Regions from separate parts of the Mesorhizobium sp. B2-3-2 genome, predicted to be linked through region 1. Evidence: predicted binding sites of a transcription regulator. Region 1 holds the regulator's gene; each other region holds the start of a gene.
The links. The regulator PhoB, encoded in region 1, activates phosphate uptake and scavenging genes when phosphate is short. The targets are predictions, from matches to a motif close to TGTCATNNANCTGTCAT.
Positions count from the first base shown of each region.

Region 2: FJ964_RS18680 (PhoX family phosphatase) is a predicted target of PhoB. The motif match lies at 3,325-3,341, and genes of this name have one in related genera.
Region 3: FJ964_RS08765 (ceramide glucosyltransferase) is a predicted target of PhoB. The motif match lies at 3,676-3,692, and genes of this name have one in related genera.
Region 4: FJ964_RS26080 (esterase-like activity of phytase family protein) is a predicted target of PhoB. The motif match lies at 2,484-2,500, and genes of this name have one in related genera.

Region 1 covers NZ_VFWA01000023.1:39,900-47,825, forward strand. Annotated here, with positions in the region: gene FJ964_RS29640 (sugar ABC transporter permease) at 1-91, opposite strand, end outside; gene xylF (D-xylose ABC transporter substrate-binding protein) at 233-1,273, opposite strand; gene FJ964_RS29650 (ROK family protein) at 1,530-2,771, shown strand; gene phoB (phosphate regulon transcriptional regulator PhoB) at 2,779-3,468, opposite strand; gene phoU (phosphate signaling complex protein PhoU) at 3,488-4,195, opposite strand; gene pstB (phosphate ABC transporter ATP-binding protein PstB) at 4,221-5,024, opposite strand; gene pstA (phosphate ABC transporter permease PstA) at 5,021-5,872, opposite strand; gene pstC (phosphate ABC transporter permease subunit PstC) at 5,876-6,865, opposite strand; gene pstS (phosphate ABC transporter substrate-binding protein PstS) at 6,931-7,926, opposite strand, start outside.
Region 2 covers NZ_VFWA01000007.1:230,018-237,943, reverse strand. Annotated here, with positions in the region: gene FJ964_RS18705 (hypothetical protein) at 1-240, opposite strand, end outside; gene FJ964_RS18700 (sensor histidine kinase) at 401-1,792, shown strand; gene FJ964_RS18695 (response regulator transcription factor) at 1,789-2,445, shown strand; gene FJ964_RS31010 (hypothetical protein) at 2,626-3,120, opposite strand; gene FJ964_RS18680 (PhoX family phosphatase) at 3,408-5,411, shown strand; gene FJ964_RS18675 (NAD(P)/FAD-dependent oxidoreductase) at 5,469-6,650, opposite strand; gene FJ964_RS18670 (phosphatidylglycerol lysyltransferase domain-containing protein) at 6,981-7,926, shown strand, end outside.
Region 3 covers NZ_VFWA01000003.1:8,099-16,024, forward strand. Annotated here, with positions in the region: gene FJ964_RS08755 (2'-deoxycytidine 5'-triphosphate deaminase) at 1-991, opposite strand, end outside; SAM riboswitch at 1,069-1,146, shown strand; gene FJ964_RS08760 (O-succinylhomoserine sulfhydrylase) at 1,204-2,394, shown strand; gene FJ964_RS08765 (ceramide glucosyltransferase) at 2,417-3,568, opposite strand; gene apaG (Co2+/Mg2+ efflux protein ApaG) at 3,800-4,192, shown strand; gene FJ964_RS08775 (Hsp33 family molecular chaperone) at 4,391-5,422, opposite strand; gene argF (ornithine carbamoyltransferase) at 5,546-6,457, opposite strand; gene FJ964_RS08785 (aspartate aminotransferase family protein) at 6,473-7,672, opposite strand.
Region 4 covers NZ_VFWA01000016.1:113,607-121,532, reverse strand. Annotated here, with positions in the region: gene FJ964_RS26085 (FAD-dependent oxidoreductase) at 1-2,306, opposite strand, end outside; gene FJ964_RS26080 (esterase-like activity of phytase family protein) at 2,619-4,109, shown strand; gene FJ964_RS26075 (MATE family efflux transporter) at 4,278-5,750, shown strand; gene FJ964_RS26070 (MFS transporter) at 5,763-6,971, opposite strand; gene FJ964_RS26065 (TMEM175 family protein) at 7,306-7,881, shown strand; gene FJ964_RS26060 (hypothetical protein) at 7,886-7,926, opposite strand, start outside.

The DNA of each region.
Region 1 (7,926 bases):
CGATCTCGGTCGCCTTCAGGAACCGGGCGACGGCGCCGAGCTCCGACGCACGCGCGGTGTCGGCCTGCGGGTTGGACGTCGTGTCGGTCATGATTTTCTCCCACCGGCCTGCCCGTCTGACGCGGATGCCGGAACCCAGCCTAGAAGTTACCCGCCCGGGGCGGAAAAACAAATCTTCTTGAAAAAACGCCGCGGCTTGGCAGCCGCGGCGTTCATCGCTTGAAATGGAAGATCAGTTGCAGGCCGCGACGCTGCCCGCCGCGACGCCGGCACAGACCTCGTCCTTCTTGATCCAGCCAGCGTCGATCACGACGTTGAGATTGTCCTTGGTGATCGCAACCGGGGTCAGGAACAACGATTTGACGGTGTTCCCGCCGGGCGTGGTGAAGTCCTTGACGCCGGCAATATCGGTCATCTTCTTGCCGTCGGCCAGTTGCGAGGCGATCTCCGCGGCGTTCTTGCCGAGTTCCCGCGCGTCCTTCCACACCGACACGGTCTGCGTGCCGAGCGCGATCCGGTTCAGCGCGGCATGATCACCGTCCTGGCCCGACACCGGCACGGTGCCGGCCAAACCTTGAGCCGTCAGCGCCGCGACGACGCCGCCGGCAGTGCCGTCATTGGCCGCGACCACCGCGTCGACCTTGTTGTCGTTGGCGGTCAGGAACTGCTCCATGTTCTTCTGGGCGTTGGCCGGCAGCCAGCCATCGGTATAGGCCTCGCCGACATTCTTGATCTTGCCGCTGTCGATGGCGTCCTTGAGCACTTCCATCGAGCCCGAGAACAGGAAATCGGCATTCGGATCCGCACCCGAGCCCTTGATGAAGACGTAGTTGCCTTCCGGCTTCACCTTGAACACTTCGCGGGCCTGCATGCGGCCCACTTCCTTGTTGTCGAAGGTCAGATAGAAAACGTCCTTATTCTCGATCAGGCGGTCATAGCCGACGACCGGAATGCCTTCGTCGAGCGCTTTCTGCACCGCCGGGCCGATGGCGGAGGCGTCCTGCGCCAGGATGATCAGCGAATTGGCGCCCTGCGAGATCAGGCTCTCGACGTCGGTGAGCTGCTTGCCGGGGTTGGACTGGGCGTCGGCGGAAATATACTTGTCGCCGGCGGCTTCGATCGCCTTCTTCATGGCGGCCTCGTCGGTCTTCCAACGCTCTTCCTGGAAGTTCGACCAGGAAACGCCGATGACCTTGTCCTTCGCCTGCGCGACCGACGCGAGCGTCAGCGACATGGCGACACCCGCCAGGATAGCGGCTGTGAATCTCTTCATCTTATCCTCCCTGCGCCGCGTATGGCGCGACCAAACAGGCCCGAAGGCCGGCACAAAGGCTCTATTTTTTCGAGCCTCGAAAAAACACTGGTCCATCGTCGGAACGCTGTCAACGTCGATTCTGATGTATTTTGATGTCCTCGTGAATTTTTTTCGAGCTCCGGAATAAATAATGACAGCCAAGGCCGGTTCTGCCAGTATTTGGCGGTCGCTGGGCCTGGGGAGAGAAGACGGCGACCGGGAGGATGCGAGAAACATGTCGGTCGGAATTCGCCACGACGATCTGCGCCGACGCAATCGGGCGATGGTGATCGCGGCCGTGCGCCGTGCCGGGCAGCCGTCGCGCACCGAGATTGCCGCGACCACCGGGCTCAGCCACTCCACCATATCGGCGATCTCCTCCGACCTGATCGGCGAAGGCATCCTGGCGCAGAGCAAGCCGAGCGAGGCCGGTGCGATGAAACGCGGCCGGCCGCAGATCGGCCTCAGCCTCAACCCTGAAGCCGCGGCGGTGATGACCGTGGTGCTGTCGCTGAATTTCCTCTCCGTCGCCGTCATCGACTATGCCGGCCAGGTGATATCGGAGGAGCAACGCCGGCTGGACACGCTGACCATGTCGCGCGAGGCGCTGATCGGCGAATGCGTGGCCATCGTCAGGCGACGGTTCGAGGATCCCGACCTCGACGTCGCCAGCATCGCTCGTATCGCGCTGGCGATCCAGGGCATCACCGATACGGATGCGCGCGCCATGCTGTGGTCGCCGATCACGCCGCAGACCGACATCGCCTTCGCCGACATACTGGAGGCCGAGTTCGGCATTCCCGCCACCATGGAGAACGATTGCAACATGATGGCGGTGGCGCTGCGCTGGCGCGATCCCCGGCGTTACCGCGACGACTTCATCGCCATCCTGTTGTCGCACGGCATCGGCATGGGCCTGGTGCTGAAGGGCGAACTGTTCACCGGCACCCATTCATCCGGAGGCGAGTTCGGCCACATGATCCATCGCCCGGGCGGGGCGCTCTGCCGCTGCGGCCGGCGCGGCTGCGTCGAGGCCTATGCCGGCAACTATGCCATCTGGCGCAACGCGAGGCAGCTTGGCGAGGACACCGAGCCCGTCGACGTCAGCGACGCCGACATGCGTGCGCTGGCGGCCTCGGCGCGCGAAAAGGACGGGCCGGAGCGCGAAGCCTACCGCAAGGCCGGCGAGGCGCTGGGCTATGGCCTTGGCAGCCTGTTCGCCCTGATCGATCCGGCGCCGGTCGCCATGGTCGGCGTCAGCGCCGCCGCCTTCGACCTGATCGAGCCGGCTCTGCGCGAAGCCATTGCCCAGACCGCCGGCGGCCAGCACTCGAAATCGATTTCCTTCGACACCGAGCCGAACGAACTGCCGCTGATCCGCGAGGGCTGCGCCATGCGCGCGCTGACCTACGTCGACCAGGAAATTTTCGCACCGGGGGCACAGGCGAAATCAGGCGTGGGCGAGAATGTTGCGTGACATATCCCTAGTCTTCGCGGATCGCATACCCCGCGCCACGGATAGTACGGATCACGTCAGGCATGCGGCCGTTGTTGACCGCCTTGCGCAGCCGGCCGACATGGACGTCCACGGTGCGCTCGTCGATGTAGATCGTTTCGCCCCAGACATTGTCGAGCAGCTGGCTGCGCGAGAACACCCGGCCCGGATGGCGCATCATGAATTCGAGCAGGCGGAACTCGGTCGGCCCGAGCCGGATCTCGCTCTTCTTGCGGTAGACCCGGTGCGATTCACGGTCGAGCACGATGTCGCCGACCTTGAGCACGCTGGACAGCACTTCCGGCTTGGCGCGGCGCAGCAGCGCCTTGACGCGTGCCATGAATTCCGGGGTTGAGAACGGCTTGACCAGATAGTCGTCGGCGCCGGTGGAGAGACCGCGCACCCGGTCGCTTTCCTCGCCGCGCGCCGTCAGCATGATGATCGGCAGCCGCTCGGTCTCGGGGCGCATCCGGAGACGGCGGCAGAGTTCGATGCCGGAAACCGCCGGCACCATCCAGTCGAGCACAAGAAGGTCGGGGACATTCTCCTGCAAGCGGATCTCGGCTTCGTCGCCGCGCGTCACCACCTCGACCTGGTAACCCTCCGATTCCAGATTGTAACGGAGCAGCACACCCAGCGGCTCCTCGTCCTCCACCACCATGATGCGTGGCGCGATCATCGACTGGTCACCCCTGCCGTCACGCCGCTGGCGCCGACATCGCCGTCTCGTCCTGCTTCGGGCGATTGGCGGGCAATTGCGTGCCGGTCAGCACATAATAGGCATTTTCGGCAATGTTGGTCACATGATCACCGATGCGCTCGAGGTTCTTGGCGCAGAACAAAAGATGCGTGCAGGCGGTGATGTTGCGCGGATCCTCCATCATGTAGGTCAGCAGCTCGCGGAACACCGATGTGTATTTGACGTCGATGCGTTCATCGTCGGCGCGCAGCTTGGCAAGCGCCGAGGCATCACGGGCGCCATACTCCTCGATCACGCCCTGCACCTGGATCAGTACCAGCTGCGCCATGGCATCGATGGAGTGCGACAGGTCGCGCGGCGTGGCGGCCAGGCCGACGGTGCCGACGCGCTTGGCGATGTTCTTGGCCAGATCGCCGATGCGTTCGAGATCGCCAGCCATGCGGATCGAGCCGACGACATGGCGCAAATCATCCGCCATGGGCTGCCGCTTGGCGATCAGGGTGATGGCGCGGTCGTCGAGTTCGCGCTGGCGCGCATCCATGATCGCGTCGTCGGAGACGATGCGCTGGGCGAGCGCGTTGTCGGAATTCAGGAGCGCCTTGGTGGCGCCGCCGACCATCGATGAGGCGAGATCGCCCATGTCGCGGATCAGCCTGCTGATCTGTCCGAGATCTTCGTCAAAGGCTGCGACTGTATGTTCGGCCATGATCTTGGTCCTCGTATGCCTGGGATCAGCCGAAGCGGCCGGTGATATAGTCCTGCGTGCGCTTCTCGCGGGGCGACGTGAAGATCTTCTCGGTGCGGTCGAACTCGACCAGCTCGCCCAGATACATGAAGGCGGTCTGCTTCGACACGCGCGCCGCCTGCTGCATGTTATGGGTGACAATGACGATCGTGTAATCGGCCTGCAGCTCGTCGATCAGTTCCTCGATCTTGGCGGTCGACAGCGGATCGAGCGCCGAGGCAGGCTCGTCGAGCAGGATGACCTCTGGCTTCACCGCCACCGTGCGGGCGATGCAGAGGCGCTGCTGCTGGCCGCCCGAAAGGCTGAGGCCACTGGCGTTGAGCTTGTCCTTGACCTCGCTCCACAGTGCCGCGCGCTTCAGCGCCTGCTCGACACGGCCGTCCATCTCGGCCTTGCTGAGCTTCTCATAGAGCCTGACGCCGAACGCGATGTTCTCGTAAATCGACATCGGGAACGGCGTCGGCTTCTGGAACACCATGCCGATCTTGGTTCTGAGCAGGTTGAGGTCCTGCGAACGGTCGAGGATGTTCTGGCCGTCGAGCAGCACCTGGCCCTCGGCGCTCTGCTTCGGGTAAAGCTCGTAGATGCGGTTGAAGACGCGCAGCAGCGTCGACTTCCCGCAGCCCGAAGGCCCTATGAAGGCGGTGACGCTGCGCTCGGGCAGCGACAGGCTGATATCCTTCAGCGCCTTCGACTGGCCGTAGTAGAAATTGAGGTTCTTGACCTCGATCTTGGCTTTCTCGACCGCGACTTCGGGCGTGTTCAACTCGGTGGACAACATCGGTTTCATCTGTCCTCTCTGCGTCCGGTAAGGCTGCGGGCCAAGATGCTCAGCCCGAGAACCGTAAGGGTGATTATGAGTGCGCCGGTCCACGCCAGCTGCTGCCATTCCTCGTAGGGGCTGAGAGCGAACTGGAAGATGGTGACGGGCAGGCTGGCCATCGGCGCGTTGAGATTGCTCGACCAGAACTGGTTGTTGAGCGCTGTGAAGAGCAGCGGCGCCGTCTCGCCGGAAATGCGGGCGATGGCCAGCAATATGCCGGTGACGATGCCCGACAGCGCCGCACGGTAGGCGACCGAGCGGATGACCACCCAACGCGGCGCGCCGATCGCGGCGCCGGCCTCGCGCAAGGCGTTAGGCACCAGGTTGAGCATGTCCTCGGTGGTGCGCACGACGACCGGGATGACCAGGATGGCCAGCGCGACGGCACCGGCGATCGCCGAGAAATGTCCCATCGGCCGCACCAGCAGCTCGTAGACGAACAGGCCGACGATGATCGAGGGTGCCGACAGCAGGATGTCGTTGATGAAGCGCACGATCGTGGTGAGGCGCGAGAAGCGGCCATATTCGGCCATGTAGGTCCCAGCGAGGACACCGATCGGCGTGCCGACGATGACGGCGATGACTGTCATCATGATACTGCCGTAGATGGCATTGAGCAGGCCGCCGGCATCGCCGGGCGGCGGTGTCATTTCGGTGAACACAGACAGCGAAACACCCGACAGGCCCTTATAGAGCAGTGCGCCGAGGATCAGCGCCAGCCAGGCCAGACCGACGCCCGCCGCCGTGACGCATAGCGTCATCATCACGGCATTCCTGCGCTTGCGTCGATTGTGAAGCGATGTGGCCGTCGACATCGGTCAGGCTCCCGTGCGGCTGTCCATGCGCAGCAGCATGTAGCGCGCAAGGGCAAGGATCAGGAAAGTGATGACGAACAGGATCAGGCCGAGCGCCACCAGCGAAGACGTATAGAGATCGCCGTCGGCTTCGGTGAATTCGTTGGCGATGGTTGCCGAGATCGTCGTGCCGGGCGCGAAAAGCGAGGCGCTGATGCGGTGGGCGTTGCCGATGACGAAGGTTACCGCCATGGTTTCGCCGAGCGCGCGGCCGAGGCCGAGCATGACGCCGCCCATGATGCCGACGCGGGTATAGGGGATGACGACGCGGCGCGTGACCTCCCAGGTCGTGCAGCCGATGCCATAGGCCGATTCCTTCAGCACCGCCGGCACCGTGTCGAAGACATCCTTGGTGATCGAGGTGATGAAGGGCAGGACCATGATGGCAAGGATCAGCGCCGAGGTCAAAAGGCCGATGCCGTAGGGCGGACCCGCAAACAGGCTGGAGAGCCCCGGCACGTCGTGGAAAAGCTTGATGATGAAGGGCTGCACCGTCGTCTGCAGGAACGGCGCGAACACGAACAGGCCCCAGATGCCGTAGATGATGGAGGGTATGCCGGCAAGCAGCTCGACGGCGATGCCGATGGGGCGCCGGAGTGGCCGTGGGCAGAGTTCGGTAAGGAAGATGGCGATGCCGATGCCGATGGGAACGGCGATCAGGATAGCGATGGCGGCGGTGACGATGGTTCCGTAGATCGGGGCCAGCGCCCCGAAATTCTCGGTAACCGGGTTCCACGATTCGGTCGTCAGGAAGGAGAACCCGAATTTCGACAGCGCTTCCCACGAGCCGGCAAACAGCGAAATCGCCACGCCGCCGAGGATGAGCAGGACGAGGATGGCGGAAAAGCGTGTCGCCGCCCGGAAAATCGTATCGGTGAGCGCGAAGCGCCGGACCGTCGCTTCCCTGGCCCGCATGGCGGCCGACGATGGCATGGCTTCGGAGACGGCGGTCATCTGGCCCTCGCGTTTCAAGGAAGACAGGGAGGGCGCCGTGAAGCGCCCTCCTCATTCAGCAGGGATTACATGGCGGAATAGAGCGGCTTGCCGTCTTCGCCGACGATGTCCTTGGCCCACATGTCCTCGACGCTCTTGACGACCGCGTCGGGGATCGGAACGTAGTCCAGCGCCCCGGCCATGTCGTCGCCCTTCGCGTAGGACCAGGCGAAGAACTTGAGCGCTTCACCGGTCGCAGCCACGTCGCCGGGCTTCTTGTAGACCAGAATCCAGGTGGCCGACGTCATCGGCCAGGATTCGGCGCCCGGCTGGTTGGCCAGGATGACGCCGTAACCCGGCTGCGAGCTCCAGTCGGCATTGGCCGCCGCCGCCGAGAACGCCGCCGCCGTCGGCTCGACCTTCTTGCCGTCCTTGTTGATCATGTCGGCATAGGTCAGCTTGTTCTGCTTGGCGTAGGCGTATTCGACATAGCCGATCGAGCCGCCGGTCTGCGAGACGTTGTTGGCGACGCCTTCATTGCCCTTGGCGCCGATACCGACCGGCCATTCGAGCGCGGTGTTGACGCCGACCTTCGACTTCCAGTCGGCGCTGACGTCGGCCAGATAGTAGCTGAAGTTGAACGTGGTGCCCGAACCATCGGAGCGATGCACGACGGCAATCGCCTGGTCGGGAAGCTTGACGTCGGGATTGAGCTTGGCGATCGCCGCGTCGTTCCAGTTGGTGATCTTGCCGACGAAGATATCGGCCAGCGTCGGGCCGTCGAGCACCAGTTCGCCCGGCTTGATGCCTTCGAGATTGACGACCGGAACGATACCGCCCATCACCATCGGGAACTGTGCAAGTCCGGTGGATTCGAGATCCTCGCCCTTCAGCGGCGCATCGGAAGCGCCGAAGGTGACGGTCTTGGCCTTGATCTGCTTGATGCCGCCGCCCGAGCCGATCGACTGGTAGTTGAGACCGATGCCGGTCTCCTTCTTGTAGGCATCGGCCCACTTCGCATAGATCGGGTAAGGGAAGGTGGCGCCGGCGCCGGAGATGTCAGCTGCCATTGCCGCTGAAAG
Region 2 (7,926 bases), on a different contig from region 1:
GAATATCAGCGCCACCAGATTGACCGATACCAGCTGGATGACGGCCGACAGGCTGAACGACACCGACATGCCGAACTCGCGAACCAGCCGCAGCATGATCAGGTTGCCCAGCGAATAGAGCGCAAGCGTCAGCACGATCTTGCCCAGGCTGGGCGCCATCCCCCATTGCTTGGCCGCCGCCGCCGCCAGCAGAAAGATCACGGTCGAAAGACCGAGCTGAAGTAACCCCGAAAAACTCACCCTGCCCCTCGATATTGATGCCGGTCGTCCGTGCCTTGTTTCGCAAGCGCGTCGGGACGTCAAGCAGCTGCCGTGGGACCAGGCTCTTGTGTCGGCAGGACCGAAGCGCCAAAGTCGCGGCCACTGCCCTGCCCCTGCGGGTGGGGGCGAGGAGCGTGTCGTGCGATTTCTCGAAACCTTGTCGCGGCGCTGGAACGGACTTACGCTGGCTCTGCAGTTCATCATTGCCGGCGGTTTTGGGCTGCTTGCGGTGATGCTGGTGGTCGGCTTCTGGGTCACCGCGCAAATCCGCGAAAGCGTGCTCCATAATTCGGCGGCCACGACTGCCCTTTATGTCGACAGCGTGATCGCTCCGCTGCTCCCCGATCTGCGCACGAACCGCCAGCTCGATGACACCGTCAAACGGGCGCTTGACGAGACCCTCGGCCAAGGCGCGCTCGGCAAACGGCTGTTTTCCTTCAAGCTGTGGCGTCGGGACGGCACGGTGCTGTATTCGAAGGACACGGCCTTGATCGGCCGGCAGTTCGGCCCGAGCGCCAACCTGCGTGCCGCCTTCGCCGGGAATGTCGTCGCCGAGTTCAACGAGCTAGGCGACGAGGACGACGAGGAGGAGAGGGCCGCCGGCGTGCCGCTGCTGGAAATCTACAATCCAGTCCGCGAACCCTGGTCGGGCGAGGTGGTCGCCGTCACCGAATTCTACGAGATCGCCGACGATTTCCAGGCGGCTCTGGCTTCCGCCTTGCTGTCGAGCTGGCTGATCGTGGCCGGCGCCACGCTGGCGGCGCTGCTGCTGTTGTCGGGGATCGTCATACGTGGCAGCCGCACCATCGACAAGCAGCGCGGCGTTCTGCAGGGCCAGGTCTCCGAGCTGCAGGCGCTGGTCTCGCAGAACCGGGCGCTGCGCCTGCGCGTCCAGCAGGCGTCGCGCCGTGCCACGGCGCTCAATGAACGATATTTGCGTCGCATCGGTGCCGACCTTCATGACGGGCCGGCTCAGCTCGTCGCGCTGGCGGCGCTGCGTTTGGACAGCCCCGCCATTTCCGGCGAGGGTGCCTCCAGCGACAGCCGTAACGCCGAGATCGCCATGATCCGCATGGCGCTGGACGACGCGATGCGTGAAATCCGCGGCATCTGCAACGGCCTTGTCCTGCCGCAGATAGAAACGGCCGCGGCCGGCGACATTCTGCGTCTTGCCGTCGACGAGCATCAACGCAGGACCCGCAGTTCCGTGGCGCTGACCCTATCCAGGCAGTTGCCCGAACTGGGCGCTTCGGAGAAGATCAGCATCTATCGCTTCGTCCAGGAGGGGCTGAACAACGCCTACCGTCATGGGCAGGGCAAGGATCAGGAGGTGAAGGCCGGGATGACAGGCGGCAAGTTCTTCGTTGAAGTATCGGATGGCGGGCCCGGATTCGATCCGAGGCGGGCCGAGGGCCTGGGGCTCGCCGGCATCAGGGAGCGCATCGAAAGCATTGGTGGCCAGTTCGAGACCACGACCGGCCCGCAGGGAACACGATTGATGATTACGCTAGCCGTCGAGGATCAACCATGATCGCTACCATCCGTGTCGCCATTGTCGACGACCACCCGCTGTTTCGCGAAGGCGTTACCCGCAGCCTGTCGGAGATCGGCGGCTTCGAAATGGTGGCCCAGGGCGCCACGGCGCAGGATGCCGAACGCATCGCCTCGACTTTGCAGCCCGACATACTGCTGCTCGACATCAGCATGCCGGGTGACGGTCTTGCGTCGGTGGCCGGCATACTGGGTGCCAATCCCGGACAGAAGATCGTCATGCTGACGGTCTCGGAGGCCAATGCCGACGTGGCGCGGGCGCTGAACGCCGGTGTGCGCGGCTATGTGCTGAAGGGGGTCGGCTCGCGCATGCTGGCCGAAATCCTGCATGGTGTCGCGGCCGGCGAGACCTATGTGTCGCCGACCCTGTCGGCCCGCCTGCTTTCGGACCTGCAATCGCTGCAGCCGGCCAACGGCAGGACGGACCGCCTGCGTCAGCTCACCGGACGCGAGGCCGAGATCCTGCAGCTGGTGGCGGAAGGGCTGAGCAACAAGGAAGTGGCGCTGCGGCTGGCGCTGCAGGAAAAAACGGTCAAGCATCATATGACCGGTGTGCTGTCCAAGCTCAACGTGCGCAATCGCACCGAGGCGGCGCTGCTGATGCGCGAAGCGCGGGATCGGGCCGGCAGCTAATCCTGGTCGCCGCAAGGGATCCCCGGTTTGGGATAACGACACGCATAAATGAAAACCTGAAGCGCGGTGCAGCGGAACGCTCCAGGGCAAAAAAAGACGGCCCCTGTACGGGGCCGGAGCGACAAGCTCACCTCCGCCGGGGGGCGGCGGAGGTGACACGTAGAGCGGGCGATGCCCGCTCTACAGCCCCTTGAGGCGGCTTATATCCGCCGCCGTCGCAGGGCGCTCGACGATCGTGCGTCCCAGCGCGTCGGTCATTTTGAAGCGACCCTTCTCGATCTCTTCGCCGAAGCCGTTAGGGTGCTGCACCACGATCTTGTTATCGTCTATTTCGACACGATCGCCGGTTGTTGCGTTCACATGCTTGCCGGAGCTGTTGGCACCCTTCCCCTTGCCAGTGTTGCCGCCGCCATTGTTCCCGTTACCGCCGGCGTTGCCATTGTTGCCACCGGCGTTGCCATTGTTGCCGCCGCCGCTATTCCCGCCCCCACCATTTCCGTTACCCCCGTTACCCCCATTGCCGCCGTTCCCACCAGGTGCGGCTTGGGCGCCGGACGCGGCAATGCCTGCGGTGGAACCGTGAAAATCGAGGTGATAGGGGGCTATGGTCAGCGCCAGTGCCGGCACTGCTCTCAGGGCCAGCCAGCAACAATGAGCCATGATCGAGCTGCGCATCAGTCCCTCACTTGATCGGACCGGCAAATTCAGAGGCCATCTCGTGCAGGTACGCGACCATCGGCGACATGGCGTGTTCGTGTAAGTGGCCCACGACCGATGCCGCGGCAATCCGGACCTTCGCCCCGATCGGTTTAGGACCTTAGTCCGAGTTTCAAACCGGATGTGGCGCGAGGTTCGCGGTCAAGCTGGCGGGTGCACGAATGTCACGAAAGTGTGACCGATCGTCTATAAGGGGTCGAAACGCGTGACACGCTCCAGCCATCCAGGAAGCCAGAGGCAGACCCATGACCGACCATCGCTCGCCCGACGCCAGATTCCGCACCAGCCTGCTTGAGGAAAACGAAGGTCCGGCGACCAACCCCACTGACAACAGCACCATGGGCGAAATCATCGCCGAGCGGTTCTCCCGCCGCGCCTTCCTCAAAGGTTCGCTGGCCGTCTCGGCCATCGCCGCCACCGTCGGCCCGTTGGCGCTCGTGGCCGCCGACGATGCGCGTGCCGCCGAGGGTTCGGCCTTTTCGTTCGACGAACTCGAAGCCGGTATCGACGACAAGCACCATGTCGCGTCGGGCTACGATGCCGACGTGCTGTTGCGCTGGGGCGATCCGCTGTTTGCCGATTCGCCGGCGTTCGACCCGGCCAGACAGTCGGCTGAGGCCCAGGCAAGACAATTCGGCTACAACAACGACTATGTCGGCTATATCGGGATCGATGGCTCCGCCGAGCATGGCCTGCTGGTCGTCAACCACGAATACACCAATCCGCATCTGATGTTCCCGGGCATCGTCAAGATCGTCGAGAAGGACGGCAAGAAAGCGGCCGAACTCGCACCGCTCTCGAAGGAGCAGGTCGACGTCGAGATGGCGGCACATGGCGGCACCATCGTCGAGATCCGCAAGGAAGGCGGCAAGTGGCAGGTGGTGCGCGACGGCAAGTTGAACCGCCGCATCACCTCCAACACCGAAATGGCGCTGTCAGGCCCGGTCGCCGGTCATGACCGTGTCAAGACCAATGCCGACCCATCCGGCACCAAGGTCGTCGGCACATTCAACAACTGCGCCGGCGGCGTCACGCCCTGGGGTACCTATGTCATGGCCGAGGAGAACATCCACGGCTATTTCTCGGGCGAACTGCCGGAAGGCCATAAGGAAGCCGCCAATTACAAGCGCCTCGGCATTCCGGAAGGGGCCTATGAATGGGGCGCGCATTACGACCGCTTCGACCTCGCCAAGGAGCCGAATGAGCCCAACCGTTTCGGCTGGATCGTCGAGGTCGACGTCAACGATCCGGCATCCACGCCGAGGAAGCGCACCGCAATGGGCCGCTTCAAGCATGAAGGCGCCGAATCGATCGTCGCCAAGGATGGGCGCGTCGTCTTCTATCTCGGCGATGACGAGCGCTTCGACTACGTCTACAAATTCGTCACCGCGGGCCGTTTCAATCCGGACGACCGCGCCGCCAACATGAACCTGCTCGACGACGGCACGCTGCATGTCGCCAAATTCGCCGCCGACGGTACGGTGGAATGGCTGCCGGTCGTCTTCGGCCACGGTCCGCTGACGGCGCAGAACGGCTTTGCCGGCCAGGCCGACGTGCTGATCGAGACGCGGCGTGCCGCCGACCTGCTCGGCGCTACCAAGATGGACCGTCCCGAGGACATCCAGCCCAATGGTGTCAACGGCAAGGTCTATGTCATGCTGACCAACAATTCCAAGCGCAAGGCCGACCAGGTCGACGCCGCCAACCCGCGCGCCGACAACGTCTTCGGCCACATCATCGAGATATCGGAGGATGGCGGCGATTTCGCCGGCACCAAGGGCAAATGGGAAGTGCTCCTGAAGTGCGGCGATCCGGCGGTTGCCGATGTCGGCGCCACCTTCTCCACCGCCACCACGGCCAATGGCTGGTTCGGCATGCCCGACAATTGCGCGGTCGATTCGGCCGGGCGTCTGTGGGTCGCCACCGACGGCCAGGGCCCGAAGGCCACCGGCCGCACCGACGGCCTGTGGGCGGTCGACACCGAAGGGCTGGCGCGCGCGACGTCAAAACTGTTTTTCCGCGTGCCGATCGGCGCTGAAATGTGCGGGCCGCTGTTTGCGCCCGACGATCAGACTGCCTTCGTCGCCGTCCAGCATCCGGGCGACGGCGGCGAGGATTGGGAGGCGTTCGGCCGCCCGTCCTATTATGAGGATCCGTCGACGCGCTGGCCCGATTTCAAGCCGGACATGCCGGTGCGGCCGGCGGTCGTCGCCATTACCAGGCAAGGCGGCGGCAAGATCGCGATTTAGAGCAATTGCAGGAAAGTGGGTTTCCGTCCGACGCGTAAAACGAACCACCAGCACGTTTCAGGGGCCGGAATTGGCGATCCGCCGGGCAATCCGCTCGGCGATCGCCTTGGCCTGGATGGCGGCATTGGCGAAGCAGCCGCGGATGCTCGGCCGCATGCCGGTGAACCAGAGGCCAGGCAGTTTCGGATCCGCATCGCCGCCGTTGAAGAGCGGAACGCCCTTGCCGTCGAGCACGCCGAGATCGCCGACCATCTGCTCAAGCCCGGTGCGGTAGCCCGTCGCGGCAATGACGATATCGGGATCGATCAGGCTGCCATTGGCCAGGATGACTCCGTCGCGGGTGAATTCCCGCACTCCCGGCACCACGGTGATCCTGCCCGAGCGGATGGCGTCGATCGCGCCCTCGTCGGCGGCTATCGCGGTGTAGTCGGTGGTCAGGCGGCTGGCGCCGCCCACCGGTGCCGGCGGCACGCCGAATTTCGTCAGGTCGCCGAAAACCAGTCGCTGCGTCAAGGCGATCACCGCATCGGCGACCCGCAAAGGCAACCGCGCCATCAGCGGCGACAGCCGGTGCACGGCAATCTTGCCGATGCGCTTGGGCAGGACCGACGGACCATTGCGGGCCGACAGCCACAGCGAGGCGGCGCCTGCCTGAGCCAGGTGGTTGAGCGCGTCTATACCCGAGTTGCCGGCGCCGACGACCAGCACCTTCTTGCCGGCATAGTCCTTCGCGTCGCCGAAATCCGCCGAATGGATGATGTGGCCGGCGAAATCCCGCATTCCATTCCATTCGGGGATGAACGGCTGTCTGTCGCGGCCGGTGGCGATCACGACGTGGCGCGCCAGGCGCATCCCGGCGCTGGTCGCTATCGCCCAGTGATCGCCCTTGAACAGGACCGTCTCGACGGCGACGCCGAGCTCCACCGGCAGCCGGTTCGCCTCGCTGAAATCGTTGAGATAGCGGATGACGGCGGTTCTGTGGGGGAAGGCGAGCGTGCCCTTCGGATAGGCAAGGCCGGGAAGTGCCGAAAGATCGCGGTGCGTATTGAGGCGCAGCTGCTGGTGACGCCGATGCCATGGCTCGGCCAACCGGCGCTCCTTTTCCAGGACCACCGTCGCCACGCCGGCCTTGATCAGCGCCTGCGCTGCCGCGAGACCGGCGGCGCCGGCCCCGATGACGATCGCCGGTTCGATGGTTACCGTCTGGTGCGCTGCCGGTCTGATTTTCGTATCTGCCATTCGATCACGAACCCCATTCCACCTTGTGGCGCTTCCGCCGACACCGGCAGGACGCCCTCCCGCGCATGATCCATACAGCAGATCGGCCCCGGATTTCGAGGCCATGCGCCGCACCGCGGTTGCGTCCTATATGGCATATACGCGAGATCGGCGATAATCAGGTCGCGGCAATGTGATTGATTCGAGATCCGGGGGCTGGCGGATCTCTGTTACAGGTACAGGAATCCGAAGTCCTCGAAACGCTTTTTTCGGCTTCCTGTGCAAAATCAAGGCGCCACGGCGTATAGCGTACCCGGGTGCGCGCCGCAGATGCACGCGGAATCTCGACCCATGCCCTCCTTGCGGATCTATCTCGACAAAATCCTCGAGCGTGCCTCGCCCAAGGTCGAGCGCCAGGCGTTCACCCATGCCGAACGGCTGGCGCTGGTGCGCCGCCATGGCGATTTCTCGCTCGCCTACTCCTCCGCCGTGCAAGGCAGGCTCTCCTATTTCGGCGACGCCGACGGTTACATCGCCTTCGGCACCAAGATGAAGCATCATTTCGCGCTCGGCGACCCGGTCGCCGATCCGGCCCATCGGGCCGACTACATCACGCGCTTCGTCGAGACCGCCGGCAGCCCCTGGTTCGTGCAGATCGGCGAACAGTCGGCGCGGGTGCTGGCCGGGCTCGGCTACAAGGTCAACCGGCTGGGCATCGACACCCGTCTGCCGCTGCCCGAACACGATTTTTCCGGCAAGCGCAACGAAACCGTGCGCTACTCCGAACGCTGGCTGTTGAAAAAGGGCTTTTCCTTCGCCGAGGACAAGCGGACGATCTTTCTCGACGAGATCTCCCGGCTTTCGGCGAACTGGCGCGGCGACCGCATCGTCAAGCGTTGGGAGATGGGCTTCCTCAACCGGCACTTCGCCGACCATGTGGGCGTCGATATGCGCCGCTTCGTGCTGCACGGCCCCGATGGCGAACTGGTCGCCCTGCTCGACTTCGATCCGCTGTTTCGCGGCGGCAAGGTCATCGGCTATACCACCGCCTTCAAGCGCAAGCACATCGACGCCTCGCCGCATGCGGAGGTCGGCCTGACCAAATTCGCCGTCGGCCGCTTTCGCGAGGAAGGCATTTCGGTCGTCACGCTCGGGCTGTCGCCGCTGGTCGACGTCGGCCCCAGCGGATTTGCCGAAAGCGATTTCTGGCGCAACGCCTTCCAGCGCGCCTATGATTCGCCCTGGGTCAACCGCCGCCGCTTCAACCTGCAGGGGCAGGCGGCGTTCAAGCGCCGTT
Region 3 (7,926 bases), on a different contig from region 1:
CGTAGACCAGCCGGCCGACGATCTGGCCATGATCGAGGATGAACGGCACCTCATGGCTGCGCACTTCGAGCACGGCGCGGCTGCCGGTGCCGCCGGCCGCCGAGTGGCCGAAGCCCGGATCGAAGAAGCCGGCATAGTGGACACGGAACTCGCCCACCAAGGGATCGAAGGGCGTCATTTCGGCCGCGTAGAGCGGCGGCACATGCACCGCTTCCTGGCTGACGAGGATGTAGAACTCGTCCGGATCGAGCACCAGCTCGCCGGCGCCGCTCTTGTGGATCGGCTCCCAGAAGTCGACGATCTCCTGCGCCGCGCGCTTGTCGACATCGACGAGGCCGGTATGGTGCTTGCCGCGATAGCCGACCAGCCCGTCACTGTCGCCGTTGAGATCGATCGACAATGCAATGCCGCCGCCGGAGATGTTCGGCGGTTCGGTGGCGACCAGCATTTCGGCCCGGTGCAATTGATGCAACTCTGCTTCCGAGAGCAGCGCATTGCCGGTGCGGAAGCGTATCTGCGAAAGGCGCGAGCCGGCGCGCACGACGATCGGGAAGGTGCGCGGGCTGACTTCGAGATAGAGCGGGCCATGATAGCCGGCGGCGATCTTGTCGAACTCGTGGCCGCGATCGGTCATCACGCGGGTGAAGATATCGAGCCGCCCGGTCGAGCTCTTGGGATTGGCGGACGCCGAAATTTCCGCCGGCAGCGCCAGGCTTTCGAGCAGGGGCACGATGTAGACGCAGCCGGTTTCCAGAACGGCGCCGTCGGCCATGCTGATCTCGTGCAGCTTCAGCCGGTCGAGTTTTTCACTGACCTTGTGATTGGGACCCGGCAGGAAGGACGCGCGCACCCGCCACGCCTTGTCGCCGAGCCTCAGATCAAGGCTGGCCGGCTGGATCTGGTCGGCGTCGAGCGCACGCGACGACTTCAGCGCGCCGGACTGGAACAGCGCCGCAATGTCCTGATCGGGAAGAATTCCTGTCTGCCGCAAAGTCTGGCTCCGCTCTGCTGGTACAAATCTCTTAATGAAGCCGGCAATTGACGCAAGCGTGGCGCGGGTCTAAAGGGTCGTTATCCCGTGGTGATTTGGCCGGTCGGCTTGCAGCCACGTTAAACAAGTCGCTAAAGGACCGTCGGGCCGCAAGGCCGTATGGACCGGTTGCGACTTTTTCGCGGCCGGTTTTTTTGTGTTTGGATAGGACGATGACGAGCAAGACGCGCAACTGGAAGCCTCAGACCGCACTCGTGCATGGCGGGACCCTGCGTTCCGGCTTCGGTGAAACCTCCGAGGCGATATACCTGACCCAGGGCTATGTCTATGAGACGGCCCAAGCCGCCGAAGCCCGCTTCAAGGGCGAGCAACCGGGCTTCATCTATTCGCGCTACGCCAATCCGACCGTAGACATGTTCGAGAAGCGCATGTGCGCGCTCGAAGGCGCCGAGGACGCGCGCGCCACCGCGTCCGGCATGGCGGCGGTGACGGCGGCACTCCTGTGCAGCGTCAAGGCCGGCGACCATATCGTTGCGGCGCGCGCGCTGTTCGGCTCCTGCCGCTGGGTGGTCGAGACGCTGGCGCCGCGTTACGGCATCGAGGCGACGCTGGTCGACGGCACCGACATCGCCAACTGGGAAAAGGCGGTGCGGCCCAACACCAAGCTGTTTTTCCTGGAAAGCCCGACCAACCCGACGCTTGAGGTGGTGGACATATCAGCCGTCGCTTCGCTTGCCAATTCGATCGGCGCGCGGCTGGTCGTGGACAATGTCTTCGCCACGCCGCTGCAGCAGAAGCCGTTGCAGCTCGGCGCGCATGTCGTGGTCTATTCGGCGACCAAGCACATCGATGGCCAGGGCCGCTGTCTCGGCGGCGTCATCCTGTCGGACAAGAAGTGGATCGACGAGAACCTGCACGATTATTTCCGCCATACCGGCCCCAGCCTGTCGCCGTTCAACGCGTGGACGCTGCTGAAGGGCCTGGAAACGCTGCCGCTGCGCGTGCGCCAGCAGACGGAAAGCGCCGGCAAGATCGCCGATTTCCTGGCCGAGCAGCCGGAGATCGCCCGCGTCATCTATCCCGGTCGCGCCGACCATCCGCAGGCTGACGTCGTGAAGAAGCAGATGTCGGGCGGCTCCACCCTGATCTGCTTTGACGTCAAGGGCGGCAAGCAGGGTGCCTTCGCCTTGCAGAACGCGCTCGACATCGTCCTGATCTCGAACAATCTCGGCGACGCCAAAAGCCTGATCACCCATCCGGCGACGACGACGCACAAGAACCTCAGCGACGAAGCGCGCGCCGAGCTCGGCATCGGACCCGGCACGCTCAGGCTGTCGGTCGGGCTGGAAGATACCGACGACCTGCTGGACGACATCGCGCAGGCGTTGAAGGCCGCGAAATAGAGGGCGAACTCAACCGCCGACATCAAGCGCGCGACGGCGTCTCTTCGAGCTCGGCCGCCTTGGTGCCGATGGTCATGGCGTTGCCGCGCCAGTCGACGGCCCCGCCCAGCCAACCGCGCACCCAGATCGCGGGCAACATCAGGTCGCGTGCGATCATCGAGGCGACGATGCGCGGCGACAGATACCAGCCCTTTGCCGAGGCGAGCATGCATTCCGGCAGGTAGGCGAGCGCCAGCACGCAAAGCGCTGTCATGGGCAGGCTGACGCCGGCGCTGGCCGCGGCGATCAGCGCCAGCACGAGCGGGGCCGCCACGCCGGTCAGGATCTCGGGTGCGAAGAACAGCGGAAAGGTGACGCGGCGCAGGCGCGCCCAGCGGGTCTGGCGCGACCAGATCTCACCCGGCATGCGCCGCCCGAGCGGCTGCTCGAACGGTGAAGCGACGAGATTGACACGCAGGCCCAGCCTGTTGACCAGCTTGGTCGACGCGGCATCCTCCGCGATCTCGGCGGCGAGCGCACGGATGCCGCCATTGGCGTCGAGCATCTGCTTGTTCCACAACATGCTTTTGCCCTGGGCAAAGCCGAGGCCAAGCGCCTCGCCGGCATATTGCCAGCGCGCCTGCAGCGTGTTGAGGAAGGCGCATTCGACTTCTGCCCAGAAACCGTCAGGGCGTGAACCGATCGGCGTGGAGCAAACCAGGCCGGTGTCCCGCCGCCATGCCGCCATCAGGTGCTGGACGTAGTCTTTCGGCATCAGCACGTTGGAATCGGCGAGAATGACCCAGTCGTGGCGCGCAGCCTCCCAGCCCTTGACGCAATTGTTCAGTTTCGGGTTGGCGCTGATGCGGTCGTCGCCGGTAAGCAGGCGGGCCGGTACGGCTGGAAAGCGGGCGATGGCGGCGCGGATCGGCTTGACCGCGGGGTCGTCGGCATGGGCGACACAGAAGATCAGTTCGTAGCGCGGCCAGTCGAGCGAGAAAGCGCGCTCAAGCGTCTCATGGGTAAACGGCTCGACGCCGCGCGCCGGGATGACGATCGACACAGGCAGCGGCTTGCCGGCCGGCGGCGCGATGGCGGCGCGCCGTTTCAGGCGCGAGCAGGCGAGCAGGATGCTGGCGAGATTTGAGGCGATGAGAGCGATCGAAAGCGAGCCGGTTATGAGAGCGAGTTCCATCGATATCCGGTCACTCCAGAAAAACCGGCCCGCTTGGCCGCCGTTTTCGACAGTTCGACAGAGCGCCCGAGTCGCCCGGCATTGCTGGCGCACACCATCATTGTCATGTGTCACTCAAATGACATTGTTTGTCGGCACTTGCCCCTGGAGGTGGCAACTCGGACGCGCACGGTTGATCGAACCGTAAAGAGCGTCGAATGTTCCACACCGGATGTGTTTTTGGAGCCGCTCATGTACCGCGCCGTCACGCGCAACATAGAAGTGCAGGTCAGGCCGTTCTATCTCGAGGACCGCTCGGATCCTACGGAAAACCGCTATGTCTGGGGCTACCAGATCACGATCGACAACCAGTCCGACGAATTCGTGCAGCTGTTGTCGCGCTATTGGCACATAACCGACGGCGCGGGCCGCGTCGAGGAAGTGCGAGGCGCCGGCGTGGTCGGCGAACAGCCCGAACTCAATCCCGGCGACAGCTACCAATACACGTCGGGCTGTCCGCTTTCGACGCCGTCGGGGATCATGGTCGGCCACTACACCATGCGCAACGAGCGGGGCGAGACATTCGACATCGCCATCCCCGCGTTTTCGCTGGATCTGCCAGGGACGAGGCGAACGGTGAATTAGCGAAAGCGGCGGCGACAGCCTCTTTCTCCCCGTTACTATACGGGGAGAAATGTCCGGCAGGACAATGAGGGGCGGCGTCGACTCTGGAGATCTATCTCGCGCACCGAATGAAGACTGCCCTAACGCCGAACTCAGCGCTGCCCCTCATCCGCCTGCCGGCACCTTCTCCCCGTATAGTGACGGGGAGAAGGAAGCACTTCACTGCGCCGCAAACTCGGCCGGGTCGAAGTCATATTGCGTCGAGCAGAACTCGCAGGCGACGTGGATGCCGCCGTCCTCGGTGCTGTCCTTGATCTCCTGCGCGGAGAAGCCCTCAAGGATGCCGCGGATCTTGTCGCGGGAGCATGAGCACTGGTCGGCGACGGGAACGCCGCCGAAGACGCGCACGCCATGCTCGTGGAACAGACGGTAGAGCAGCCGCTCGGCGCCGATGGTCGGATCGATCAGTTCGGTCGGCTCGATGGTGCCGAGCAGCGCCAGCAATTCCTGCCAGGAATTGTCTGTGGGATCGTGGATCTCCTCGCGCGGATCGCCATCCCCGCCGGGCAGGTCAGGAACGCGCATGCGCTCGGAGGCCTGCGGCAGGAACTGCGCCAGGATGCCGCCCGCCCGCCACTGCTCGCGCGCCCCGCCGGGGCCGGGCGTCAAAAGCTTGGCGACCGACAGCCGGAGATCGGTCGGGATCTGCTCCGACTGGCGGAAATAGGTGCGCGCGGCCTCTTCCAGGGTCTCGCCGTCGAGTTGGACGATGCCCTGGTAGCGCTGCGTGTGAGCACCTTGGTCGATGGTCAGCGCCAGCACACCGTTGCCGAGCAGCGTTTGCTGCGAGGTCTCGCCGGCCGCAATCAGCGCCTCCAGCCGGTCGGCATCGAAGCGCGCATAGGCACGCAGCGCCGAGGGCGTGGAAAAATCCGCGACCAGCATGTCGACAGGCCCGTCGGTGCGGGTCTGCAGGATGAACTTGCCCTCGAACTTGAGCGAGGTGCCTAGCAGCACCGTCAGCACACAGGCTTCCGCGAGCAGCCGGGCGACCGGCTCGGGATAATCATGGCGGCCAAGGATCGCATCGAGCATCGGCCCGAGCTGAACGGTGCGGCCGCGCACATCGAGCGGGCCGACCTCGAAGGGCACGACGTGATCATCGCCGGCGTAACCGAATTCGCCGAGTTTGGGGTGATGTTCAGCCACTTGATGGGTTTCCAGCATGACAAAGCTCCAGGGCGCGGCCATGCCGCCCTTTGGGGAGCAGGCGTCTAAACGCGCTTGATTTGCGTGATGCCGCGCAGATAGGCATCGCGCCTCCGGAGATCAAGTTCCCCGGCACGTCAAGCGCCAAGACACTTCAAGTCCACTTCAGGCCCCAAGACACCAGGCAAGCACGGCCTTCTGGGCGTGGAGCCGGTTCTCTGCCTCGTCGAAGACCACCGAATGCGGACCGTCGATGACCTCGTCCGTCACTTCCTCGCCGCGATGCGCCGGCAGACAATGCATGAACAGCGCGTCGGGCTTTGCCTTGGCCATCAGCTTGGCGTTGACCTGGTAGGGCGAAAACACGTTGTGGCCGCGCGCGCGGTGCTCCTGGCCCATCGACACCCAGCAGTCGGTGACGACGCAGTCGGCCTGGTCGACGGCTTCCTCTGGCGAGCGGGTAAAGGAGAGCTTGCCGCCATGCGCCTTTGACCAGTCGACATGCTTCTGCGCCGGCTCGCTGCCTTCGGGCACCGCGACGTTGAGGTTGAAGCGGAACCGCGCCGAGGCTTCCAGCAGCGAATGCAGCACGTTGTTGCCGTCGCCGGTCCAGGCAATGGTCTTGCCGGCGACCGGACCGCGATGCTCCTCGAAGGTCATGATGTCGGCCATCAGCTGGCAAGGATGGGTATCGTCGGTGAGCCCGTTGATCACCGGGATGGTCGCATTCTCCGTCAGCTCCAGCAGCCGCTCATGCGAGGTGGTACGGATCATGATGGCATCGACATAGCGCGACAGAACCTTGGCTGTGTCGGCGATGGTCTCGGAGCGGCCGAGCTGCATCTCGGTGCCGGTCAGCATGATGGTCTCGCCGCCAAGCTGACGCATGCCGACATCGAAGGAGACGCGCGTGCGCGTCGACGGCTTGTCGAAGATCATCGCCAGCACCTTGCCTTCGAGCGGTTTCGAGCGCTCGCCCGCCTTGAGGCGCGCCTTGCGCTCCACTGCGTCGGTCAGCATGGAGCGCAGGTCGCCTTCGGAAACGGCGGAGAGGTCGGTGAAATGACGAAGTGACATCAGGAGCTTTCGAATTTACTTCGCGGCTTCAGCGGCGATGGCCTCGGACAGGGCCTTGGCGCCGGCGCGAATGCGCGCCAGCGCTTCGTGGATCTCGCTGTCCGTGACGGTGAGCGGCGGCAGCAGGCGAATGACGTTGTCGCCGGCCGGAACCGCGAGCAGATGCTGGTCGCGCAGCGCCATGTTCACCTTGCCGTTGGGCATGGCGCATTTGAGGCCCAGCATCAGCCCAGTGCCCCTGATGTCCTCGATGACCTCGGGAAATTCGTCGGCCACCCCTGCCAGCCCTTGCTTCAGCAACAGCGCCTTGCGCTGCACAGCCGCCAGGAAGCCCTCCTCCAGCACCACGTCGAGCACGGCATTGCCGACCGCCATGGCCAGCGGGTTGCCGCCGAACGTAGTGCCGTGGACGCCCGCGGTCATGCCGACAGCCGCCTCGTCGGTGGCAAGGCAGGCGCCCATCGGGAAGCCGCCGCCAATGCCCTTGGCGATGGCCATGATGTCGGGAGCGACCCCCGACCATTCATGCGCGAACAGCTTGCCGGTGCGGCCGATGCCGCACTGGACCTCATCGTAGATCAACAGCAGGCCGTGCTGGTCGCAGAGCTGCCGCAGCCGCTTCAGCGACTGTGTCGGCACCGGGCGGATACCGCCCTCACCCTGCACCGGCTCGATCAGGATGGCCGCGGTCTCCGGCGTGATCGCTTTTTCGGCGGCGTCGATATCGTCGAAGCCGACCTGGTCGAAACCCTCGACCTTGGGGCCGAAGCCTTCGAGATATTTGTACTGGCCGCCGGCCGCGATGGTCGCCAGCGTGCGGCCATGGAAGGCGCCCTCGAAAGTGATGACGCGGAAGCGCTCGGGATGCCCCTTGACGAAATGGTAGCGCCGCGCCGTCTTGATCGCGCATTCCAGCGCCTCGGCGCCCGAATTGGTGAAGAACACCTTGTCGGCGAAGGTGGCATCGACCAGCCGCTCGCCGAGCCGGCTCTGCCCCGGGATCTCGTAGAGATTGGAGACGTGCCAGAGCTTGGCAGCCTGCTCGGTGAGCGCCGCAACCAGATGCGGATGGCCGTGGCCTAGCGAATTGACGGCTATGCCGCCGGCAAAATCGAGATATCGCTCGCCCTTGTCGGTAACCAGCCAGGTGCCTTCCCCATGGTCGAAGGCCAGGGGTGCGCGAGCAAAGGTCTCGAAAAGCGCCGAACCGCTCATTATATGCGTCTCCGGAACCGGAAAATCAAAAAAGCCGCCAAAGCGGCGGCCTTTGCGGCTTATCGGGTTTTTCAGCCATGAAGTCAACGAAAACGTCGCGTAGTGGCGCGCGGCAAGCCTCCCGACGGGACGCCGGCTCATAAGTGAGCTGGCAAGTTGGGGAAAACCGAAAAAACCGATTCGTGTTGCACTTCGGACTCTTGTCACCGAGTCAGCGCATAAGGTAGTTGTAGTCGGGAAATAACTAGATTTCG
Region 4 (7,926 bases), on a different contig from region 1:
GCAAAATCGTCATCCACCAACGCCAGCGCGACGCTTTTGCCGATCGTGTAGCCAAAGCCGCCGGAGGTGACGAAGCCAACGCGCCGAGCGCCGTGCCAGACCGGTTCGAAGCCGCTGGCGTCCGCATCGACGGCATCGACTTCCAGCGTCACGATGCGTCGTCCAACACCCGGCTTGCGCTCCTTCAGCGCCGCCTCGCGGCCAACGAAATCGCCCTTGTCGAAGGCGATGAAGCGGTCGAGCCCTGTCTGGCCGGGCGTGTAGCCTTGCGTGAATTCGCGCGACCAGATGCCGAAGCTCTTTTCCAGCCGAAGCGCGTTGAGTGCGTAATAGCCAACTTCGGCGAGGCCGAGATCCTCACCGGCGGCAAGCAGCGTTTCGCGCAATGTGGCATGCATGGTGGCCGGGCAGTTGATCTCGAAGCCGAGCTCGCCGGCGATCGAAAGGCGAGCCATCCGCGCCCCCACCATGCCGATGTCGAATTCGCCGCATGGCATGAATGGCAAGGCTTTGGAGGAGATGTCCTGGTGCGTCGTGCGCTCGACGATCTTTCTGGCATTGGGACCAGTGACCAGGAAGCCGGACATCGCATCTGAAATATCGGTGACGCAAACGCCTTCAGCCACATGCGCTTCGAACCAGCGCATGTGGAATTCGCGCAGATAGTAGGAGCCCATCAGCCAGTAGTCGCCATTGCCCCAGTTGAAGACGGTAAGATCGCCCTTCAGCCGCCCGTCCGGCCCGAGCACCGGCGCCAGTCTCGCCTGTCCCACCTTCGGCAGCCTGCAAACCAGAAGCCTATCGAGCCAGGCCTCCGCGCCCGATCCTGAGATCGCGTAGCGCGCATAGGCCGAGATATCGATGAGGCCGGCGGCGCGCCGGACTTGCAGCGCCTCGTCGCCGATGATGTCGAAGGCGTTGGAGCGCCCGAGCGTCGTCTCCTCGCGGAATCCCATCGGCGCGAAATAGGCGGGGATTTCCAGCCCCCAGGAGGCCGTCCATTCGCAGCCGGCCGCACTCATGCCGTCATAGGCGCCGGGGCGCTTCAGCGGCCGGCCCGCCGGCAGCCGCTCGTTGGGAAAGGTCATGACGAAACGGCGAGAATAGAACTGGCGCGTGGTCTGCCTGAGATATTCCCGGTTCGCGGCGAAGGCGCCGTAGCGGGCGATGTCCATGCCGAAGATGTCGGCCTGCGGCTCGCCGCAAATCATCCATTCGGCCAGCGATTTGCCGACGCCACCGCCCTGGCTGAAGCCGGCCATGACGCCGCAGGCGACCCAGTAATTCTTCAGGCCGCGCACCGGCCCGACGATCGGATTGCCGTCCGGGGTGAAGGTGAGGGCGCCGTTGACCCATTTGCGGATGCCTGCCGTCGCCAGGCAAGGGAAGCGCTCATGCGCCTTGGCAAGTTCCGGGCTGATGCGGTCGATGTCTTCGGGGATAAGCTCGATGCCGTAATCCCAAGGCGCGCCGTCCATGTTCCAGTGCTTCGGGTTCTGCTCGTAGACGCCAAGCAGCACGCCCTTGCGCTCCTGCCGCAGATAGGAAAAGCCGTCGAGATCGACGGCCAGGCCGAGCTCCTTGTCGAGGGCAGCGACTTCCGGAATGTCCTCGGTGACGAAATAATGGTGCTCCATCGGCGTTACCGGGAGCTCAACCCCGGCCATGCGGCCGAGTTGCTTGGCCCACAGCCCACCGGCATTCACGACATGCTCGGCGGTGATGGTGCCTTGCTCGGTGACCACGCCCCAATGGCCATCGGCCCGCGCCTTCAGCTCGACCACGCGGTTGCGCAGGATGACGTCGGCGCCGCGCTTCTTGGCGGCACCGACATATGCATGCGTCGTGCCGTAGGGGTCGAGATGGCCTTCGTTGGAATCGTAGAGGCCGCCGAGCACCCCGGTGACATCGACGATCGGGCAGATCGCCTTGATCTCGTCAGGCGTCACCAGCCGGGCGGTCTCGATGCCGACCGACTGGAATACCGCCCAGGCCGATTTCAGCCACTCCCAGCGCGCCGGATCGCTGGCGATGTTGACCCCGCCGGTCATGTGCAGGCCGACGTCCTGGCCGGATTCGGCCTCGATCTCACGGTAAAGGTTGATGGTGTAATCCTGCAGCGCGGCGACATTGGGATCGGCGTTGAGCGCGTGGAACCCCGCCGCCGCATGCCAGGTCGAGCCCGCCGTCAATTCGGCGCGCTCGATCAGGGCCACATCCGACCAGCCGAACCGCGCCAGGTGATAAAGCACCGAAGCGCCCACCACTCCTCCCCCGATGACGACTGCGCGGTAATGAGACCTCAAGGCTTCCCTCCCCGGACTGTCCGAAACGGGCACCCTATACGTACTGTACATAAGTGTCTAGTACTACGGACAGCTCCTGGACGCTGTCGAACCTGTGTCGGAACGATCGATTTTTCGGCGCGGCCGCACTTCCCCAGCAGCGTCGCGGCGGGCCGACGCGAATGCGTCACCAACAACTGTCATGCAAGCATCATGTTCGCGCCTTAGACCGCTTGGCGAGGGCACAAGCGGCCCTCCAGGGCGGCAGCCTCGCCGCCCCCAGGCAGCCTCAGAATTCCGCCGTCCCGGCGCTTTGTCATCAAGGGGATATCCATGACGGATCTACGCTTATTCTCGTTGCGGCTGCTGGCCGCCGCGCTGGCGGCCTCGGCCGTTTCGCTGCCCGCCTTCGCCGACAGCTCGGCCAGCGTCGGCGGCGACAGTTTCGTCAACAAGGGGCTTGTGGGGGTTGGCCGCATCCCGGCCGGCCAGCGCGACAGGTTCGGCGAGACCTTCGGCTCCGGTTCCGGCATGTCGATCGACACCGCGGGCTGGAGGCATGATGCCGGTACCTACAAGGGCTCGCTTTGGCTGCTGCCCGACCGCGGTTATAACGTCGTCGGCACCACCGACTACCGGCCGCGCCTCAACACGATCAACATCGAGTTCGCCCCTGCGGCGCCAGGTGCCGCGCCCACAGCCGGCCAGGAGCAGACCGGTCTCAAGGCGACGCTCGCTGACACCATGCTCCTGACCGACGACAAGGGTGCCGACGCCAGCGGTCTCGACCCGTTGAACGGCGTGCGTCCCGCCGCTGGCGACATGCCTGTCCTGCCGCAGGCCGACAACGGCAAGCTCGCGCTCGACAACGAGGCGATTGTGCGGCTGCCTGACGGCACTATGCTTGTCTCGGACGAATACGGTCCCGACATCTACCGCTTCTCCGCCGACGGCCGTCTGATGTCGGCGACCCAGCCCCCGGCCGCGCTCGTGCCGATGCGCCACGGCACGGCCAATTTTGCTTCCGACAATCCGGGCCCAGGTGCTGCCGAACCCGATCCAAAGGATCCCGAGACCGGCCGCCAGAACAATCAGGGCCTCGAAGGCATGGCAATGACGCCGGACGGCAAGTTCCTGATCGCGGTTTTGCAGTCGGCAACACGGCAGGATGGCGGTGATTCGGCCTCGACACGCCAGAACACCAGGGCGCTGGTCTATGACGCCTCCGATCTTGCCCATCTCAAGCTGGCGCACGAATACGTCGTGCCGCTGCCGGTGTTCAAGGACCCCAAGGGCAAGACCAAGGTGGCTGCGCAAAGCGAGATCGTGGCGCTGTCGGATACCGCTTTCCTGATGCTGGCGCGCGACAGCGGCAACGGCCAGGGCCTGAAGGGCGACGAGTCGCTCTATCGCAAGATCGACATCGTCGACCTTTCCGGCGCGACCGACATCGCCGGCGGTCCCTTCGATGCCGCCGACAAGCCGGTGGCGCCCAAGGGCATGCTCGATCCGTCGGTGACGCCGGCAAGGCTGACGCCGTTCATCGACATCAACGACAAGGCCGAGCTTGCCCGCTTCGGCCTGCACAATGGCGCGCCCAACGACAAGGACAACCTCTCGGAGAAGTGGGAAGCGATGTCGCTGGCGAGCGTGCTCGATCCGAAGCTGCCCGACGACTATTTCCTGTTCGTCGCCAACGACAACGACTTCCTTGCACAGGACGGCTTCCAGGTCGGCGCGCCCTACAAGGCCGAGGACGGTGCTGATGTCGACACCATGTTCCTTGTCTATCAGGTCACGCTTCCCGGCCTCGCCAAGAAGTAAGCATCTTACCGGAGGCGCCTGGCGGCGCCTCCGGCCCGACAAGCATGATCGGATGCACGACGGCATGCCTTGCCCGCCGTCGCTCCTTTCGCAAAGGTGCATCCCGGTCGGCCCTGCGGTATCCTGCGTGCCGGACTCAAAAGAACCAGCTTTGCCGGATTGCCCGCCATGGATGAAAAGATGCCCGCGCGCCGGCGCACCGGTGACCTGACCAGCGGCCCCATTCCACGCACGCTCCTGCTGTTCGCCCTGCCGGTGCTCGGCTCCAACGTGCTGCAATCGCTCAATGGCTCGGTCAACGCCGTCTGGGTCGGCCGCTTCCTCGGCGAATCCGCGCTCACCGCCACCTCCAATGCCAACCTGGTGCTGTTCCTCATCCTCGGCACGGTGTTCGGCATCGGCATGGCGGCCACCATACTGGTGGCGCAATCGGTCGGCGCCCGCGACCTGCCCGAGGCGCGCCGCATCGTCGGCACCAGCGCCACCTTCTTCTTCTTCGTCTCGATGCTGTTCGCCGTCTGCGGCTGGATCTGGGTCGACGCCATTCTGGGCGCGCTCGGTACACCGCCCGACGCCTTGCCGCTGGCGCGCTCCTATTTGCGCATCATCTTCGTGGCCGTGCCAATGATGAACCTTCTGTCCTTTGTCATGACGGTGCTGCGCGGGGCCGGCGATTCGCGCACGCCGTTCTTTTTCATGGCGCTCGCCGTCGTGCTCGATATCATCTTGAACCCACTGCTCATCCGCGGCGTCGGGCCGTTCCCCGAGTTCGGCATCGCAGGCTCGGCAATCTCGACGCTTGTGGGCCAGACAGTGAGCGTCATTGCCATCCTGATCGTGCTCTATGTCCGCAAGCACCCGTTGCGTCTGGCCGGCGCCAATCTGGCGCTGCTGCGGCCGGATCCCGCCTTGCTGCGCGTCGTCGTCTTAAAGGGGATGCCGATGGGTTTGCAGATGATCGTGATTTCGGCCGCGGCCCTGACGGTGATGGGCATCGTCAATTCCTACGGCTCGCAGGTGGCCGCCGCCTACGGCATCGCCGCGCAGTTATGGACCTACATCCAGATGCCCGCGCTTGCCATCGGCGCGGCCGTGTCCTCGATGGCGGCCCAGAATGTCGGTGCCGGCCGCTGGGACCGCATCAGCCGCATCGCTGCGTCAGGCGTGGGCTTCAACCTGGTGCTGACCGGCGCTCTCGTGGCACTTCTATGGGTCTTCGACCGCTCGATCCTCAGTCTGTTCCTGAGCCGCGACAGCGCGGCGATAGACATCGCCGCTCACATCAACAACGTCGCGTCCTGGTCGTTCATCCTGTTCGGCATCACCATCGTGCTGTTCGCCACCGTACGCGCCACGGGCGCCGTGATGCCGCCGTTGGTCATCCTGGTGATCTCAGTACTGGTCGTGCGCACCGGCTTTGCCTATTTCATGCGGGATGTGATCGGCGAGGAAGCGCTGTGGTGGAGTTTCCCCGCCGGCTCGATCACCTCCCTGCTGCTGGCCGCGGGCTATTACCGCTTCGGCGGCTGGCGCACTTTGCATATGATCGAGAACAGGCCGGCCGCCGGCGAGCCGCCCGACACCGGGCTCGGCGTGCCGCGGCAACGCGCCCATCTTTCCCCCGAGACGCCGAACGGCTGAGGCTGGCCGCTCTCAAGGCCTGTTTTTCAACCCAAAGCCCAGCGCGACCAGCGCAAACACGATGATCATCGCGGCGAACGCCAGGCTGGCCGCGATGGGGCTGGCATAGGTCGAGATGATGCCAATGCCGATGACGGGCAAGGCATTGCCGATAAAGCAGCAGATGAAGAAGCTGGATACCACTTCCGCGCGGCGATCCTCCGGTGCGATCTCGTTCACCACCTGCAGGCTGCCACGATAGCCGAGTGCGGCCGTCAGGCCGCAGCAGGCGGTGGCGGCAATCATCAGGGCCATCGACGCCAGCATCTGCGCCGCCACCACCATGAGGATGCTGGGAATCATCAACGCCAGCGCGGCCAGCATGGCCTTGCCGCTCTGCATTTGCTTCAACGCTACGATGCTGAGCGCGGTGACGATCGCCAATTCGAAGAACAGCGCACCGGCGACAGCATGGTTCGTCTCATGCAGTTGCTGCGCAAGGATGCTTGGCGCCACCGCTGCGTAGAAGCCGACCAGCGCCATGGCGCCGAAACCGGTCACCGCCGGCGCGACGAAGCGCGCGCGGATTTCATCCGGCACGGCAAAGTGCGGCCGCATGGAAATCTGCCCGAGGCCGCCAGGCTCCGCCACCGTTTCGCGTGTACGCCAGACCAGGATGGAGACGATCACAAGCACCGCCAGATAGACAATGAAGACCAGGCGCAAGGGCCACGGTTCATACTGCGCCAACAGTCCCGAGACGAGTGCGCCGAAACCCAGGCCGAGGAAATTGGTGCTGGTGGCGATGACGCTGGCGCGCGCCTTGTCCGCGTCGGGCAGAAGCTCGGCGATCCATGCCGTTCCGGTCCCCGCGCCGACACCGATGCCAAGCCCGCTCAGGACGCGCGCCACATCGAGCGAAACGACATTGTTGGCGAACAGAAAGACAAGCGCGCTGGCGACGGCGACGGCCATGGCTGCGAGAGCGGCAGGCCGGCGCCCAATGACATCCGACGCGCCGCCCAACATCAGCAGGGCGCCGAGATTGCCGACGACATAGACCGCGTAGACCAGCGTCAGCGTGATCTGTGAAAAGCCGAATTGCTGCTTGTAGATAATGTAGAGCGGCGTCAGCACGGTGCTGCCGGCGAACAGAACGGCGATCATTGTGGCGACCACCGGGATTGCGAGAGCCTCGCCGCCTGCTTCGTTGCGCGTATGCGCCAAGTCACGAAAGGCCATGGCCAAACCTCTTCGTCGTTTCAGGGATCGCGACCTCAACGCTCCCTTATCCCCAACGTTCCGGCCGGCCGGCAGGCTCCTGACAGCATGGTGGATGTTGCGTGGACCGGAACCGGCCGACTGAACGGGCTCGGATCGGAACCAATGGTTCCGATCCGTCACGACATCCTGTCGTGTGCAATCCCCGACTTGCAGGAGACACCTTGTGCGATCCCGACAGGGGAGTTTCCCCGAGATAGTTGAGAAATTTATCGAATGGCGTTTATCGGCCCGGCAACATCAGCTAACGGTTTACCGTCTTTCGACAATCGGCTCCGGGCAAAAGGCGCAACTCATGGGCAAAGGCAGGGTCGAGGCATTCACCGACGGTGTCGTGGCCATCATCATCACCATCATGGTGCTTGAACTGAAGGTGCCGCATGGCGAGGATCTCTCGACCTTGCTGCCGCTATGGCCGATCTTCTTCAGCTACGTGCTGTCTTTCATCAATGTCGGCATCTACTGGAACAATCTGCACAATATGTTCCACACCGTGCAGCGGGTCGACGGCCGCGTGTTGTGGGCGAACCTCAATCTCCTGTTCTGGCTGTCGCTGATGCCGGTGACGACGGCCTTCATGGGCGAAAACCATTTCGCGCCGGTACCGGTCGCCGTCTACGGCGCCGATCTCGCGCTGTGCGCCATTGCCTTCACCATTCTCGTCGTGACGCTCCACAGGCTGCACGGAAACGATACGGCCTTTGCCAAGGCGATCGGCAACGACCGCAAGGGCAAGATCTCGCTTGTCGCCTATCTCTGCGCCATCCCGCTGACCTTCATCAGCCAGTGGATCGGCGTTGCGATCTATGTGCTGGTTGCCCTTGTCTGGCTGGTGCCGGACAGGCGTTTCGCACGCGTGATCGAAAAATAGGGATCTATTCGCGCATCGCTTTCAGCTTCTCGGCCACCGACGCGG